2 regions of the Planifilum fulgidum genome follow, and region 1 is predicted to be linked to the other one. Evidence: a T-box and tRNA genes for the amino acid it is inferred to sense, from the RefSeq annotation. Region 1 holds a T-box; the other holds one or more tRNA genes.

The links. The T-box of region 1 lies ahead of serS (serine--tRNA ligase). A T-box ahead of a tRNA ligase gene usually reads a tRNA of that ligase, here a tRNA-Ser.
Region 2: it has a tRNA-Ser gene. The T-box ahead of serS (serine--tRNA ligase) is inferred to sense a tRNA for this amino acid. The anticodon was not compared.

The regions. Positions count from the first base shown of each region.
Region 1 covers NZ_FOOK01000041.1:17,559-23,804, reverse strand. The annotation lists gene guaB (IMP dehydrogenase) at 1-1,394, shown strand, start outside; gene BM063_RS15885 (D-alanyl-D-alanine carboxypeptidase family protein) at 1,677-2,918, shown strand; gene pdxS (pyridoxal 5'-phosphate synthase lyase subunit PdxS) at 3,028-3,963, shown strand; gene pdxT (pyridoxal 5'-phosphate synthase glutaminase subunit PdxT) at 3,980-4,564, shown strand; T-box leader at 4,636-4,864, shown strand; gene serS (serine--tRNA ligase) at 4,902-6,182, shown strand.
Region 2 covers NZ_FOOK01000004.1:96,759-104,061, forward strand. The annotation lists gene BM063_RS03390 (inorganic diphosphatase) at 293-805, opposite strand; gene BM063_RS03395 (rhodanese-like domain-containing protein) at 985-1,299, shown strand; gene BM063_RS03400 (ferredoxin) at 1,337-1,561, opposite strand; gene BM063_RS03405 (CPBP family intramembrane glutamic endopeptidase) at 1,631-2,239, shown strand; gene BM063_RS03410 (hypothetical protein) at 2,295-2,678, shown strand; gene BM063_RS03415 (DUF1259 domain-containing protein) at 2,773-3,162, opposite strand; tRNA gene BM063_RS03420 (tRNA-Ser) at 3,397-3,489, shown strand; tRNA gene BM063_RS03425 (tRNA-Met) at 3,546-3,622, shown strand; tRNA gene BM063_RS03430 (tRNA-Trp) at 3,629-3,702, shown strand; tRNA gene BM063_RS03435 (tRNA-Cys) at 3,712-3,785, shown strand; gene BM063_RS03440 (genetic competence negative regulator) at 3,994-4,581, shown strand; gene BM063_RS03445 (PIG-L deacetylase family protein) at 4,618-5,343, opposite strand; gene BM063_RS03450 (Glu/Leu/Phe/Val family dehydrogenase) at 5,496-6,782, shown strand; gene BM063_RS03455 (YpdA family putative bacillithiol disulfide reductase) at 6,870-7,303, shown strand, end outside.

The DNA of each region.
Region 1 (6,246 bases):
AGTCTGATGTGCTTCCCAAGGATGTGGACGTCTCCACCCGGTTGGGAGAGGGAATCCGGCTGAACATCCCGCTTATCAGCGCCGGGATGGATACGGTGACCGAGGCGCCGATGGCCATCGCCATCGCCCGCCAGGGCGGTCTCGGGATCATCCACAAGAACATGAAGATCGAGGAGCAGGCGGAGGAAGTGGACCGGGTGAAGCGCTCCGAGAGCGGCGTCATCACCAAGCCCTTTTACCTCCACCCCGAACACAAGGTTTACGATGCCGAGGCGCTCATGTCCAAATACCGGATTTCCGGCGTGCCGATCGTGGACAAGGAGCGGAAGCTGGTCGGCATCTTGACCAATCGGGACATGCGGTTCATTCGCGACTATTCCACGCCCATCTCCGAGGTGATGACCAAGGAGAACCTGGTGACGGCACCGGTGGGAACCACCCTCAAAGAGGCGGAGGAAATTCTCCAGAAACACAAGATCGAAAAACTGCCCCTGGTGGATGAAAGAGGGGTGCTGAAGGGCCTCATCACCATCAAGGACATCGAAAAGGCCACCCTGTTCCCCAACGCCGCCAAGGACGCCCAGGGACGGCTTCTGGCCGGGGCGGCCGTGGGGGTGTCCAGCGACACCTTCAAGCGAGCGGCCGCCCTGGTGGAAGCGGAGGTGGATGTCCTGGTGGTGGACACCGCCCACGGCCATTCCCGGGGCGTGCTGGAGACGGTGGCGGAACTTCGTCGGCGGTATCCGGATCTCTGCATCGTCGGGGGGAATGTGGCCACGGCGGAGGGAACCCGCGATCTGATCGAAGCGGGGGCCAGCGTGGTCAAGGTGGGCATCGGCCCCGGCTCCATCTGCACCACCCGGGTGGTGGCGGGGATCGGCGTGCCGCAAATCACCGCCATTTACGACTGCGCCACCGTCGCCCGCCAGTACGGCGTCCCCATCATCGCCGACGGAGGGATCCGCTATTCGGGGGATATCGTGAAGGCGATCGCGGCGGGGGCCGACGCGGTGATGCTGGGAAGCCTCTTTGCCGGAACCGAGGAGGCGCCCGGAGAATCGGAGATCTTCCAGGGTCGGCGGTTCAAGGTGTACCGGGGCATGGGCTCCCTCGGGGCGATGCAGGCGGGAAGCGGAGACCGGTATTTCCAGGAAAACGTGAAGAAGCTGGTTCCCGAGGGCATTGAGGGCAGGGTTCCCTACAAGGGTCCCCTGGCCGACACCGTCTTTCAACTGGTCGGCGGCCTGAGGGCGGGCATGGGTTATTGCGGAGTGAGAAACCTGCAGGAGCTGAAGGAGAAGACCCGGTTCATCCGGATCACCGGCGCCTCTCTCCGGGAAAGCCATCCCCACGACGTGCAGATCACCAAGGAAGCGCCCAACTATCACATCTGACGGTAGTCATCCGCAGGAATTCCCTGCGGTTTTTTCTTGAAAAAAGGCCGGCAAACCGGGGCTGCCCGCCGGCCCTTTTCTTTTTTTCGATGATGGCGAAAATTCCTTTGCCCCGATTTTCTTTCCCTCCGGATTTTTGTAAACTGAAAATCGGATCGGGTGAAGACCGGAAAACGGATGGAGTCACCGCGTCGGAGCCGCGGGGCGTGTCGGGAATCATCGCCTTCCGCGCCGTCTTCAAGCCCGGTTGGCTTTCAGATATGGTCTTCGGAGGTGGAGCCTTTGAGCGGTCGCCTTTTCCCCCTGTCGGTCAAGATGACGGCGGGGTTTTTGATGGCGGTTCTGTTTCAGGGGACTGTGGCGGCCCCCGTTCCGGCTTTGGCGGCGGAACCCTTTCCGGAAGTGAAAGCCAAGGCCCATGTGGTGATGGAGTTTGAAACCGGGCTCGTGCTGGATGGCCACCGGGAGGACGAGCCGCTGCCCCCTGCGAGCATGACCAAAATGATGACCGAGTATCTGGTGTTGGAGAAGATCCGCTCGGGGGAGATCGGCTGGGAGGACCGGGTGCGCATCAGCGCCCGCGCCGCCGCCATCGATGAAGCCCAGGTTTACTTGATCGCCGGCGAGGAGTGGACGATCCGCCAGCTGTTTGAAGCGATGGCCGTCTATTCCGCCAATGACGCCACGGTGGCCCTGGCGGAACACCTGGCGGGCAGCGAAGAGACCTTCGTCAAATGGATGAACGAAAAGGCGAAGGAACTTAAAATGACCAACACCCATTTCCGGAACAGCACGGGATTGAATGAAGCCAGTTATCCCAATCCGCCCAAGGGAGAGGGGAAACACGTGATGTCCGCCCGGGACGCGGCGAATCTCGCCCGGCGGCTTCTCCTGGATTTTCCCGAAGTGAAGGAGATTATCGCCAAGCCCCGGATCACTTTCCGGGGGAGGGAATATGCCAACTGGAACCGGATGCTCCCGGGGCAGTCCCAGTTCTATCGCGGCGTGGACGGGGTGAAGACGGGATATACCGACGAAGCGGGATACTGCTTTGCGGGAACCGCCGAGCGGGACGGGATGCGGCTTGTCACCGTGGTGATGGGGACGGGTTCCCAGAGCGCCCGCTTTCAGGAGACGCGCCGCCTTTTGGATGCCGGCTTTGAGAACTACGACCTAAAACCCTTGATTTTCGAGGACAAGCCCCTGCCTGGATATATGGAAAGGATTCCCGTTCCCAACGGGGTGGCCCGGGACGTGGCCATTGCCGCCGACCGCACCCTCGTGCTTCCCGTCCGCAAGGATCAGATGAAAAAGTACACCTTCCGCGTCACGTATACCCGAAACGTGGTCGCCCCGCTGACGGCGGGGACGCCGGTGGCGGAAGTGACCGTTCTCTATGACGGCAAGAAGATTCCCGGCGTGGAACCGGTCCGGCTGGTGGTTCGGGAATCGGTGGAGGAAGCCGGTTGGCTCCGCCTCTTTTTCCGGAAATTGGGCGATGCGATCAGCGGCTGGTTCGGCTGAAAGCTCCTTCCCGTTGGTTGTCAATTTCCGGTGGTTCCGTTACAATACTTGTATTGAAGAATCACCGAGTTGGGGAATCCATTTGCTCGAGAGACGGGAGGATGGAGCGATGTCCGCTAAGGTCGAAACGAGGAACGGCACCGTTTCCGGTGCCGAAAAGGCATATGAGACGGGAACCGATCGAGTCAAGCGGGGAATGGCGGAAATGCAGAAGGGCGGCGTCATCATGGACGTCGTCAACGCGGAGCAGGCGAAAATCGCCGAGGAAGCGGGAGCCGTCGCTGTCATGGCCCTGGAGCGGGTTCCGGCGGATATCCGCGCCGCCGGCGGCGTGGCCCGGATGGCTGATCCCCGCGTGATCGAGGAAGTGATGAACGCGGTCAGCATCCCGGTGATGGCCAAGGTGCGGATCGGCCACTTTGTCGAAGCCCGCGTCCTGGAGGCCCTGGGGGTGGACTACATCGACGAGAGCGAAGTGCTCACTCCCGCCGACGAAGTGTACCACATCGACAAGAAGCAATTTACGGTGCCCTTCGTCTGCGGCGCCCGGGATCTGGGCGAGGCCCTGCGCCGGATCGGGGAAGGAGCTTCGATGATCCGGATCAAGGGAGAACCGGGAACGGGCAACGTGGTCGAGGCGGTTCGTCACATGCGCATGATGATGTCCCAAATCCGCAAGGTGCAGTCCATGTCCCGGGACGAACTGATGGCCGAAGCGAAAAAACTGGGGGCGCCTTACGATCTGCTGTTGCAGGTGCATGAGACCGGCCGGCTCCCCGTGGTCAACTTTGCCGCCGGCGGAATCGCCACTCCGGCGGATGCCGCGCTCATGATGCACTTGGGCGCCGACGGCGTGTTTGTCGGCTCGGGGATCTTCAAATCCGAGAACCCGGAAAAATACGCGAAGGCCATCGTCCAAGCGACGACCCACTACGAAGATTTCGACCTGATCGCCAAGCTGTCCAAGGGTTTGGGCTCGGCGATGCCGGGAATCGATATTTCCACCCTCGCCGAAGCGGAACGGATGCAGGAGCGGGGTTGGTAATGGGAGGAATGACCCCATGAAGATTGGCGTGCTCGCGCTGCAGGGGGCCGTTCGGGAACACCTCCGCATGCTGGAGCGTGCGGGGGCGGAGGCGACCGCGGTGAAGCGGCCCGAACAGCTGGCCGGTCTGGACGGGTTGGTCATCCCCGGCGGCGAATCGACGACAATCGGCAAGCTGATGCATCAATACGGCCTGTCTGAGCCGATTCGGGAGATGGCCGCCTCCGGCAAGCCCCTGTTCGGAACCTGCGCCGGCCTCATCCTGCTGGCCAAGCGGATCGAGGGGGCGGAATCGGCTCACCTGGCGCTCATGGACATCACGGTTCGACGCAACGCCTTCGGCCGGCAGCGGGAAAGCTTCGAAACGGATCTTCCCGTGGCCGGGGTGGCCGACGATTTCCGGGCCGTTTTCATCCGGGCCCCTTACATCACCGAAGTGGGCCCTGGTGTGGACGTGCTGGCCCGGATCGATGACAAGATTGTGGCTGCGCGGCAGGGTCACCTGCTGGCTTCCGCCTTCCATCCGGAACTGACGGAGGACGTCCGGATGCACGCCTTCTTCGTCGAGATGGTTCGGGAAGCGTCCGCCGTCCGGGTCTGAAGGCGGGACAGGCTTGGAAAACGGGTTTTTCCCGGCTTTGTCCGGGATACAATGAAAAGGAGAGACATATTTCAAAGGCGAGGATGAGAACCAGTACCCGGAAGAGGGCGGCGGCAGAGAGACGGTGGTCGGTGCAAACCGTCCCGCTCCTCCGGGGAATCCCTCTCGGAGCCGTGCGCGAAAGCGGCGGAAGCCGCAGAAGCGTCGACCGGATCGACGGCCGTTATCCCGTCCAGAGGTGGATCGGGGATGTGTTTTCCCGGTCAAAAAGGGTGGCAACGCGGGCCTTCCGTCCCTTTGATGGCGGAAGGCTTTATTGTTTGAAGGAGGGATCGCCATGCTGGATGTGAAGTTGCTGCGAAACCGCCTGGATGAAGTGCGGGAAAAGCTGAAACACCGTGGAGAAGACATCAGCGGCTTGGATGATTTCGCCGGTTTGGACCGGCGGCGGCGCGAACTGCTCCAGGAGAGCGAGCAGCTGAAAAACAAGCGCAACACCGTGTCCAAGGAGATCGCCCGGAAAAAGAAGCAGAAGGAGGACGCCTCCCGGGAGATCGCGGAAATGCGCCAAGTGGGGGAACGGATCAAGGAACTGGACCAGGAGCTGCGCCAAGTGGAGCAGGAGTTGGAATCCGTCCTCCTCACCCTGCCCAACATTCCCCACGAGAGCGTTCCCGTCGGCGATTCCGAGGAGGACAACGTTCCCGTCCGCCATTGGGGGGAGATTCCGAAGTTTTCCTTCGAACCGAAACCCCACTGGGAATTGGCCCGGGAGCTGGACCTTCTGGACTTTGAACGGGCCAGCCGGGTGGCCGGTTCCCGCTTCGTCTTTTACAAGGGGGCCGGAGCCCGTCTGGAACGGGCCCTGATGAACTTCATGCTCGACCTGCACGTCGAGAAACACGGCTACACGGAAATGATCCCGCCATATCTCGTGGGGCGCGACAGCATGATCGGAACCGGTCAGCTCCCCAAGTTTGCCGAGGATTCCTTTGCCGTCGCCGACAGCGACTACTATCTGATCCCGACGGCGGAGGTCCCCGTGACCAACTACCACCGGGGGGAAATCCTGTCGGCGGAGGAACTGCCCAAAAAGTACGTCGCCTTCAGCGCCTGTTTCCGTTCCGAGGCCGGGGCCGCCGGCCGGGATACCCGGGGTCTGATCCGCCTCCACCAGTTTAACAAGGTGGAGTTGGTGAAGCTGGTGAGGCCCGAGGACTCCTACGACGAATTGGAAGCGCTAGTAAAGGATGCGGAGGCGGTGCTGCAGCAGCTTAAGCTTCCCTACCGGGTGGTGCTGATGTGCACCGCGGACATCGGCTTCGCCCAGAGCAAGAAATACGACCTGGAGGTGTGGATGCCCAGCTACGGAACCTACCGGGAAATCTCCTCCTGCAGCAATTTCGAGGATTTCCAGGCCCGGCGCGCCAACATCCGTTTCCGCAGGGAACCGAAGGCCAAGCCGGAATTTGTCCACACCCTGAACGGATCGGGTCTGGCCATCGGCCGGACCGTGGCCGCCATCATGGAAAACTTTCAGCAGGAAGACGGCAGCATCCTCATTCCGGAGGTGCTTCGCCCCTATATGGGCGGCATGGAGCGGATCCCCTCCGATTGAGGAAGGAAGGCCGTATTCAGATGCCGGGTTTGCCGCTTTAAAACCCGCCGCGGCTTGATCGGGG
Region 2 (7,303 bases), on a different contig from region 1:
CGAGAGGTCTCGTGGTGCCACCCTCAATTCGTCGCGGACTCGCGTCGGCGACCTCGGCGGGTCGATGACCCTGGGGGTAACGGTTCCACCGATCCGACCTACTGACCCTTGCAAGGAGGCGTTCAGCCGGACACTCCGGAGGGCTCCGCGTCAGCCGAACCACCGGTTTTCACCGACCACCGGCTCTCTGCAGGTCCGTTCTGACACTTGGCTCCATCATCGCTTTCCCGTATTGCTCGGTCAAAGTTTGATAAATACTCTAGCACGGGTTTCCGCCTGTGTCAACAATTTTTTAACGGACCTGGGCGTTGGCGTGCGCAGCCTCGTACCGCTTGACGCAGTCCCGGTACAGCTCTTGAGCGAATCGGGCGTCTTTCCATCCCTTGATGACGGTTTTCTTGTTTTCCAGGTCTTTGTATACCTGGAAGAAGTGTTCGATCTCCTTGAGCACGTGGGGAGCGACATCCTCCAGGGCTTTCACCTGATCCCAGCGCGGGTCGTCCACCGGGACGGCCAGGAGTTTTTCATCCTCTCCTTTGTCATCGGCCATCAGCAACACGCCGATGACGCGGGAGCGGATGACACACCCGGGGAAGGTGGGGAAGGTGGTCAGCACGAGGATGTCCAGGGGATCCCCGTCTTCGGCCAGGGTGCCTTCCAGGTAGCCGTATTCGGTGGGGTAATGCATCGGGGAATACAACACCCGATCCAGGCGGAAAACTCCCGCTTCCTTGTCGTATTCATATTTGTTTTGGCTTCCAGCCGGAATTTCGATGAACGCATCGACGATCAACGGTTGTTCCATCGGCCATCCTCCTCCTTTGCTGCATCATGAATTTGAAGGTGGAGTTGACAAAAACCGGATTTTCCGGCCTGATTTTTTTGCCAACAATAACATTCTAGTCTCTTTTTTCAAGCGAAGCAAACGGTTTGTGCCGAGGGCTGTGGTACAATGTTATCAGCAATTGGGGGAGGGGGCAAAGCGTGGAGATTCCCTGCATTTCCGCAGAAGACTTTGCAGAAAAATACCGGTCCGGAGCGCTGAAGGACGCGACGCTGCTGGATGTGCGGGAGTGGGAGGAATGGCAGGTGGACCGGTTGGAGGGGGCGGTTTTCTTTCCCTTGTCCTGTTTTCCTCCGCCGCCGGGGCGGTTGAATCCGGAAAAGCCCATTTACGTGTATTGCGCCCACGGGGTTCGCAGCGTCCACGCGGCGGATCTGCTGCTCCGGCTGGGTTATCCGCGGGTGATCCATGTGGAGGGCGGTTTGGCCCGGGTGCGGCTTTTGCTGGAAAAATAAAAAGCCGCCCGAGGGGCTCGAGCAGCTTATCCGTTCATCACTCTTCCACTTTGATCGATTCCGTCGGACAACCCTCTTGGGCGTCCCTCACATCGTCCCAAAACTCTTCCGGGACGTCCGCCGTTCCCGTGTTGTCATCCAGGATGACGTAGGCGATCCCGTCTTCATCGTAGTCGAACACATCCGGTGCGGTTGCGCCGCAAGCTCCGCAAGCGATGCATGTATCTTGATCTACCCACGTGCGCATGGCTAAGCCTCCCATTGTAAATTGCTGCGATGCCACACCTCATTGTAGAATGATTCCTCGCGGTTTGCAAGGGAGTTGAGAAAGATGGAAGATTCCGAAGAACGGGGTGGGGGGCCCGGGGAGCCGGGCATGACGGACCGGGAGCTGCTGCTCAATCTCTACGCGACGCAGTTGTTGGTCCTTTTTTTGGCGGTGATGCTCCTTCTTGTTCAGGGAAGGCTGTCGGCGGGGCTTTTCCAATGGCGGGAAAGTCTTTACTGGGCCGCCGGGGTGCTGTTGGGGATGATCGTGGTGGGGATTGAGGTGCTCCTTGTGCGGGTGCTTCCCCCCGAATGGTTGGATGACGGGGGAATCAATCTGCGGCTTTTTCGGGGCCGTTCCCTGTGGCACATTGCCTGGATCGCCCTTTTGGTTTCCGTCGCGGAGGAGATGCTGTTTCGGGGGGCGGTTCAGCATTGGCTGGGAATCTGGGGAACCAGCCTTCTTTTTACGTTGATACATTTTCGTTACCTGCGCCGGTGGGCAATGTCTTGCCTGCTGTTTGCCGTCAGCGCCGCCCTCGGGTGGTCGGCGGAGTGGAGCGGGACGCTGACCCCCGCGATCGTCGCCCATTTTATTATCGATTTCGTGATGGGCGCGTTGATCCGAATGGGAAGGATCCCCGGGATGGATGGGCCGCCGGACAAGGCATGACCGGCGAAAGAAGGGCATAGGCTGGGATGAGGGAACATGGCGGGGGGATGGAGTGATGTCCCGTCGGGATCTTTTGTTCGGCCCCCTTCTCACCTGGATTTTTGCGGGGATGGCCCTTCATCGGTTGCCGGAAGAGACGCCCGGTCCACCCTTCTGGCGGTATGTTTCCGTCGATTTTCTGGTGTTTCTGGTTCTGTGGGCCCTCTGTTTCCATCTCCTTTTTCGGACCGTCGCAAAGGGAGCGGGGGGATTTGCGGAACTCCCCTTGCCGGTCAGCCACCGGAAGCGGCTGCGCTGCGCCATTCCGGTGGTCTCGGCCCTGTTGCTGCTTCCTTTCCTGTTCTATCACGCGCCGGTGTTCGCCGCATTGGGAACGGGATTTTTCGGGACACGGGAGGCGCTGCGCTGGTTCCGGAAAAGGAGAGCCCGTTTGGAATAGGGGCTTGTCCGCGGCGGGCGAGGGACGCGGCGATCGGGTCGATCCGCCCCCCTCTGTCTGAGTTCCTTCGGTTTTACGGGAGAATGCAAAGGCGCTACATCCGGAGCACTCTGAGAGCCCGGGCCGCCTTTCTGGCGAAAACCAGGGGATTTTCCACCGATTCGAAATGAATGTAGAACAGGCGGAGGTTTTCAAATAACCAGTGATTGTGCAATGCCGTGACGAGAATTCCCTGTTTCCGGAGAGCCGAGATAAAGGGGTTGATTTCCCTTTGCAGGATGACCGTCTCGCCCAAATTCAGCGCCCGACCTTGCCGATCAATGCTCTCAAAGCTGAAAAAAGTGGGCAGCACCAGCGGGGAACGGCTGCGGCGCCCCAGAATGGTGACAGGGATGTTCCGGAATCTTTGGATGAAGCACACGCCATTGATGACACTCGGGGATCCGCCCACAATTCTGGCAAATTGACTGCACAGTCCATTCAGCGCCTCATGGGATGAACCTCCTTTATCCAATTGTTTTCACAATATGTGTCTGTTGGTCTTGATGCAGCATTTCTTTCCCCATTGATTGAAAAATGGGCTGATGAGGTCCCCCCTGAAGGCGCCGATTCGAAGAGGTCCGGAAAAACCGGTGCGCCGCAGGACAAATTTCCGCTAACCCCTTGACATCTTCTCCGTTTCTGTATTAAGATAATAACCGCATCGGTTCTGGAACGCGGAGAGATACCCAAGAGGCCGAAGGGGACGGTTTGCTAAACCGTTAGGGGGCCAAATGGCCCCGCGCGGGTTCGAATCCCGCTCTCTCCGCCAAACTTGGGAAGGACGCTCCGCCGACCGGCGGGTCGTCCTCCCTCATTTAAAGATGGGGCGGCGTAGCTCAGCTGGCTAGAGCGTACGGTTCATACCCGTAAGGTCGGGGGTTCGAGGCCCTCCGCCGCTACCAACGCGCAGGGGCGTAGTTTAATGGCAGAACAGAGGTCTCCAAAACCTCCAGTGCGGGTTCGATTCCTGCCGCCCCTGCCACAAATGCACGGGGGCATAGCCAAGTGGTAAGGCACGGGACTGCAAATCCCTTATCCCCGGTTCGATTCCGGGTGCCCCCTCCAACAGGTTGAAAGGATATCCTTCGAGAGAAGGATTCTTTTTTTATTTTTTCGGCGAGGGAAAAATTCCCGCAAAATTCTGGGTGAAAAAGGGACGACCTTGGTGTATCCTGTTCTCAGAGGGGAAAAACGGGAAACCGGTTGCCGGAACGAATGGGGAGATCCTCTCATACGCTGAAATGAAGAGGTCTCCGGCGAGGGAGGGTAAACCATGCGTGTCGAGCGATTGGGTCGGGATAAAATCCGCTTCTACCTCTCGATGGACGACTTGGTGGAACGCGGAATCGAAAAGGCGGACATGTGGCGGGACATTCCCAAGGTGCACGAGCTTTTCAACGATATGATGGAACAGGCGTACCAGGAATTGGGGTTTGAGGCGACAGGGCCCGTCGCAGTCGAGGTGTTTACACTTCCGGCCCAGGGAATGGTCGTCGTCGTCACGCGGGGGCGTCGGCCGCACTCCGACGAGTTTGACGATGACGATGTGTATGAATTGGAAGTCACCCTGGAGGAAAGCGATCGGATTATTTTCCGGTTTGCCGATTTTGAAGATCTCGTGCAGGCGGCGATGCGCATGCACCCACTCGTGGAGCGCGAAGGGAAGGTTTATGCCTACCGGGGACAATATTACCTGGTCTTTGACAGCGACGTAAAGACGAAGAATCTGGACGCCTTGGTGGCGATCCTTTCCGAATACGGCGAAGCTTCCACCGTGACGGAGCATGTGTTGATGGAGTACGGAACCACGGTGTGGGCGGAAGATGCCGTTCATCAGCTTGTGCGACATTTCTCCCGATGAAAAACACCGCGCCCTGTGCGCGGTTTTGTAGTGTTTTCACACCTGAAACCAGTCGTCGGTTCGGCCGGATGGCCGGCAAAACTCCCCCTTATGGATGACCAGCTGGAAATATTCCTCCCGGCGCAGCCCGCGGAGGTCCCCGTCGAAAACGCCGGGAAACACGCGTTCGATGGATGCCCGTTGGGTTCGATGCTGGCGGAGCGCTTCCGCAATGCGCTCAAGGTGGGGGGAGACGTCGATCACCGTGGAGATCAGGGCATCTTCCGTCGCGTGAACGGGCCGCCGCATCGTCCGGGCAATCGATTCCGGGATGGCGACGTAATACAGGGACAGGGATTTTCTTCGCTTGCTCTCGAGAACCGCCCGAAGGGCGGCTTTTTGAACGGCTTGGTGATCCGGGTGGCCGGAAATGCCGTGGGGCGGGAAGGTGATGATCACGTCGGGGGCGGTGCTTTCGATCACGGCGCCGATCTCGTCCGCCAACATCTCCTCCGGCAGGTCCTTCAGCCGGCCGTCCCCGTGATCCCGCAGGATGATGCGATCGAGACCCAAGATCTTTCCGGCGCGCTTCAATTCCTCGGCCCGGATGTCCCCGAGCTGTTCCGGCGGGCAAACCCCCGCCGTCTTTCCCGCTTCTCCCCGGGTGGCGCAGTAGAGGACGATGCGGGTGTCCTTCCGGTCGGCGTACCGGGCGATCGATCCGCCGCAGGTGAAGGTTTCGTCATCGGGATGGGCGAAGACGAGCAATGCGGTTCGGGACATGGCAGGCCTCCTCTCCAAAGCGGAAAAAAGTGGGACGATTTTCGGTCCCTTCTCATTATACTTCACTATCATCGGGCGGTGTTCTTTTTCTCGAAACTGGTGTATACTTGGTAATGAACTGATCGGGATCATATATTTTGAGGTGGTCAACAATGACACAGCAGACGGAAGAAACCGAAAAACAGGCGCTTCCCGAGGCGGAGGAACTGGATGTCCTCGCATCGACGCAGAAGGTGATCAAACGGGCACTGGAGAAGCTGGGGTATCCGGAGCACGTGTATGAGTTGCTGAAAGAGCCGTTGCGGGTGCTTACGGTCCGCATCCCCGTCCGCATGGACGACGGCAGCGTCAAGGTGTTCACCGGGTACCGGGCACAACACAACGATGCGGTGGGCCCCACCAAAGGAGGCGTTCGGTTTCATCCGGACGTTACTGAAAATGAAGTGAAAGCGCTTTCCATCTGGATGAGCATCAAAGCGGGCATTGTCGATCTTCCCTACGGCGGCGGAAAAGGAGGCATCGTGTGCGATCCGCGGAAGCTTTCCTTCCGCGAATTGGAAAGGTTGTCCCGGGGATATGTCCGGGCCATCAGTCAAATCGTCGGTCCGACCAAGGACATTCCCGCCCCCGATGTGTTCACCAACTCGCAGATCATGGCATGGATGCTGGATGAATACAGCCGCATCCGCGAGTTTGATTCCCCGGCCTTCATCACCGGGAAACCGTTGGTGTTGGGCGGTTCGCGAGGCCGTGAAACCGCCACGGCCAAAGGGGTCACCATCATGATCCGCGAGGCGGCCAAGCGCCGGAACCTGGATTTGAAGGATGCCCGGGTGGTGATCCAAGGGTTCGGAAACGCCGGCAGCTTCCTGGCGAAGTTCATGAGCGACGCCGGCGCCAAGGTGATCGGGATTTCCGATGTGTACGGGGGTCTGTACGACGAAAACGGCCTGGATATCGATTATCTGCTGGACCGCAGGGACTCCTTCGGCACGGTGACCCGCCTGTTTAAGGACACCATCACCAACCAGGAGCTTTTGGAGCTGGATTGCGACATTCTCGTGCCGGCGGCGGTGGAAAATCAGATCACCGCGGCCAATGCGCATCGGATCAAGGCGGATATCGTGGTGGAAGCGGCCAACGGGCCGACGACCCTCGAAGCGACGCGCATCCTGCATGAGCGGGGAATCCTCTTGGTGCCGGATGTGCTGGCCAGCGCCGGGGGAGTGACCGTCTCCTACTTTGAATGGGTCCAAAACAACCAGGGATATTATTGGTCGGAAGAAGAAGTGGAGCGCAAATTGGAAGAGATCATGGTCAAGGCCTTCGATAACGTGTACAACCTCGCCCGTTCGCGGAACGTGGATATGCGGTTGGCCGCTTACATGGTCGGGGTTCGCAAAATGGCGGAAGCATCCCGCTTTCGCGGTTGGGTATAAATAGGCTATAATAATTTTTGGACGCCATTTTCCAGAAAAAGCACCCTGTTTGTGGGGTGTTTTTTCTGTGGAGCCGGAGGGATACCGATGTACGATCCGATTATCGTCGGCGCCGGACCCTGCGGATTGTCCGTCGCCATCGAGACGAAAAAGCGGGGGATGAATCCCCTGGTGATCGAAAAGGGTTGTCTCGTCAACTCGATTTATCATTTTCCCACGCACATGCAGTTTTTCAGCACGCCGGAGCTGTTGGAGATCGGCGGGATTCCCTTTGTCACCGCGGGGGAGAAGCCGTATCGCGCGGAAGCGTTGAAATATTACCGGGCGGTGGCGAAAAAATACGAGCTGAATGTCCACACCTATGAAAAGGTGGTTCGGGCGGAGAAGGGAAAAGAGGGTTTCGTCGTGTTCACCGAGGGGAGGGGCGGCCGTGAAGGCCGTTATGAGACGCCCCATCTCGTGATCGCCACCGGCTATTACGACAATCCCAACCGGATGAACATACCGGGTGAGGATCTGCC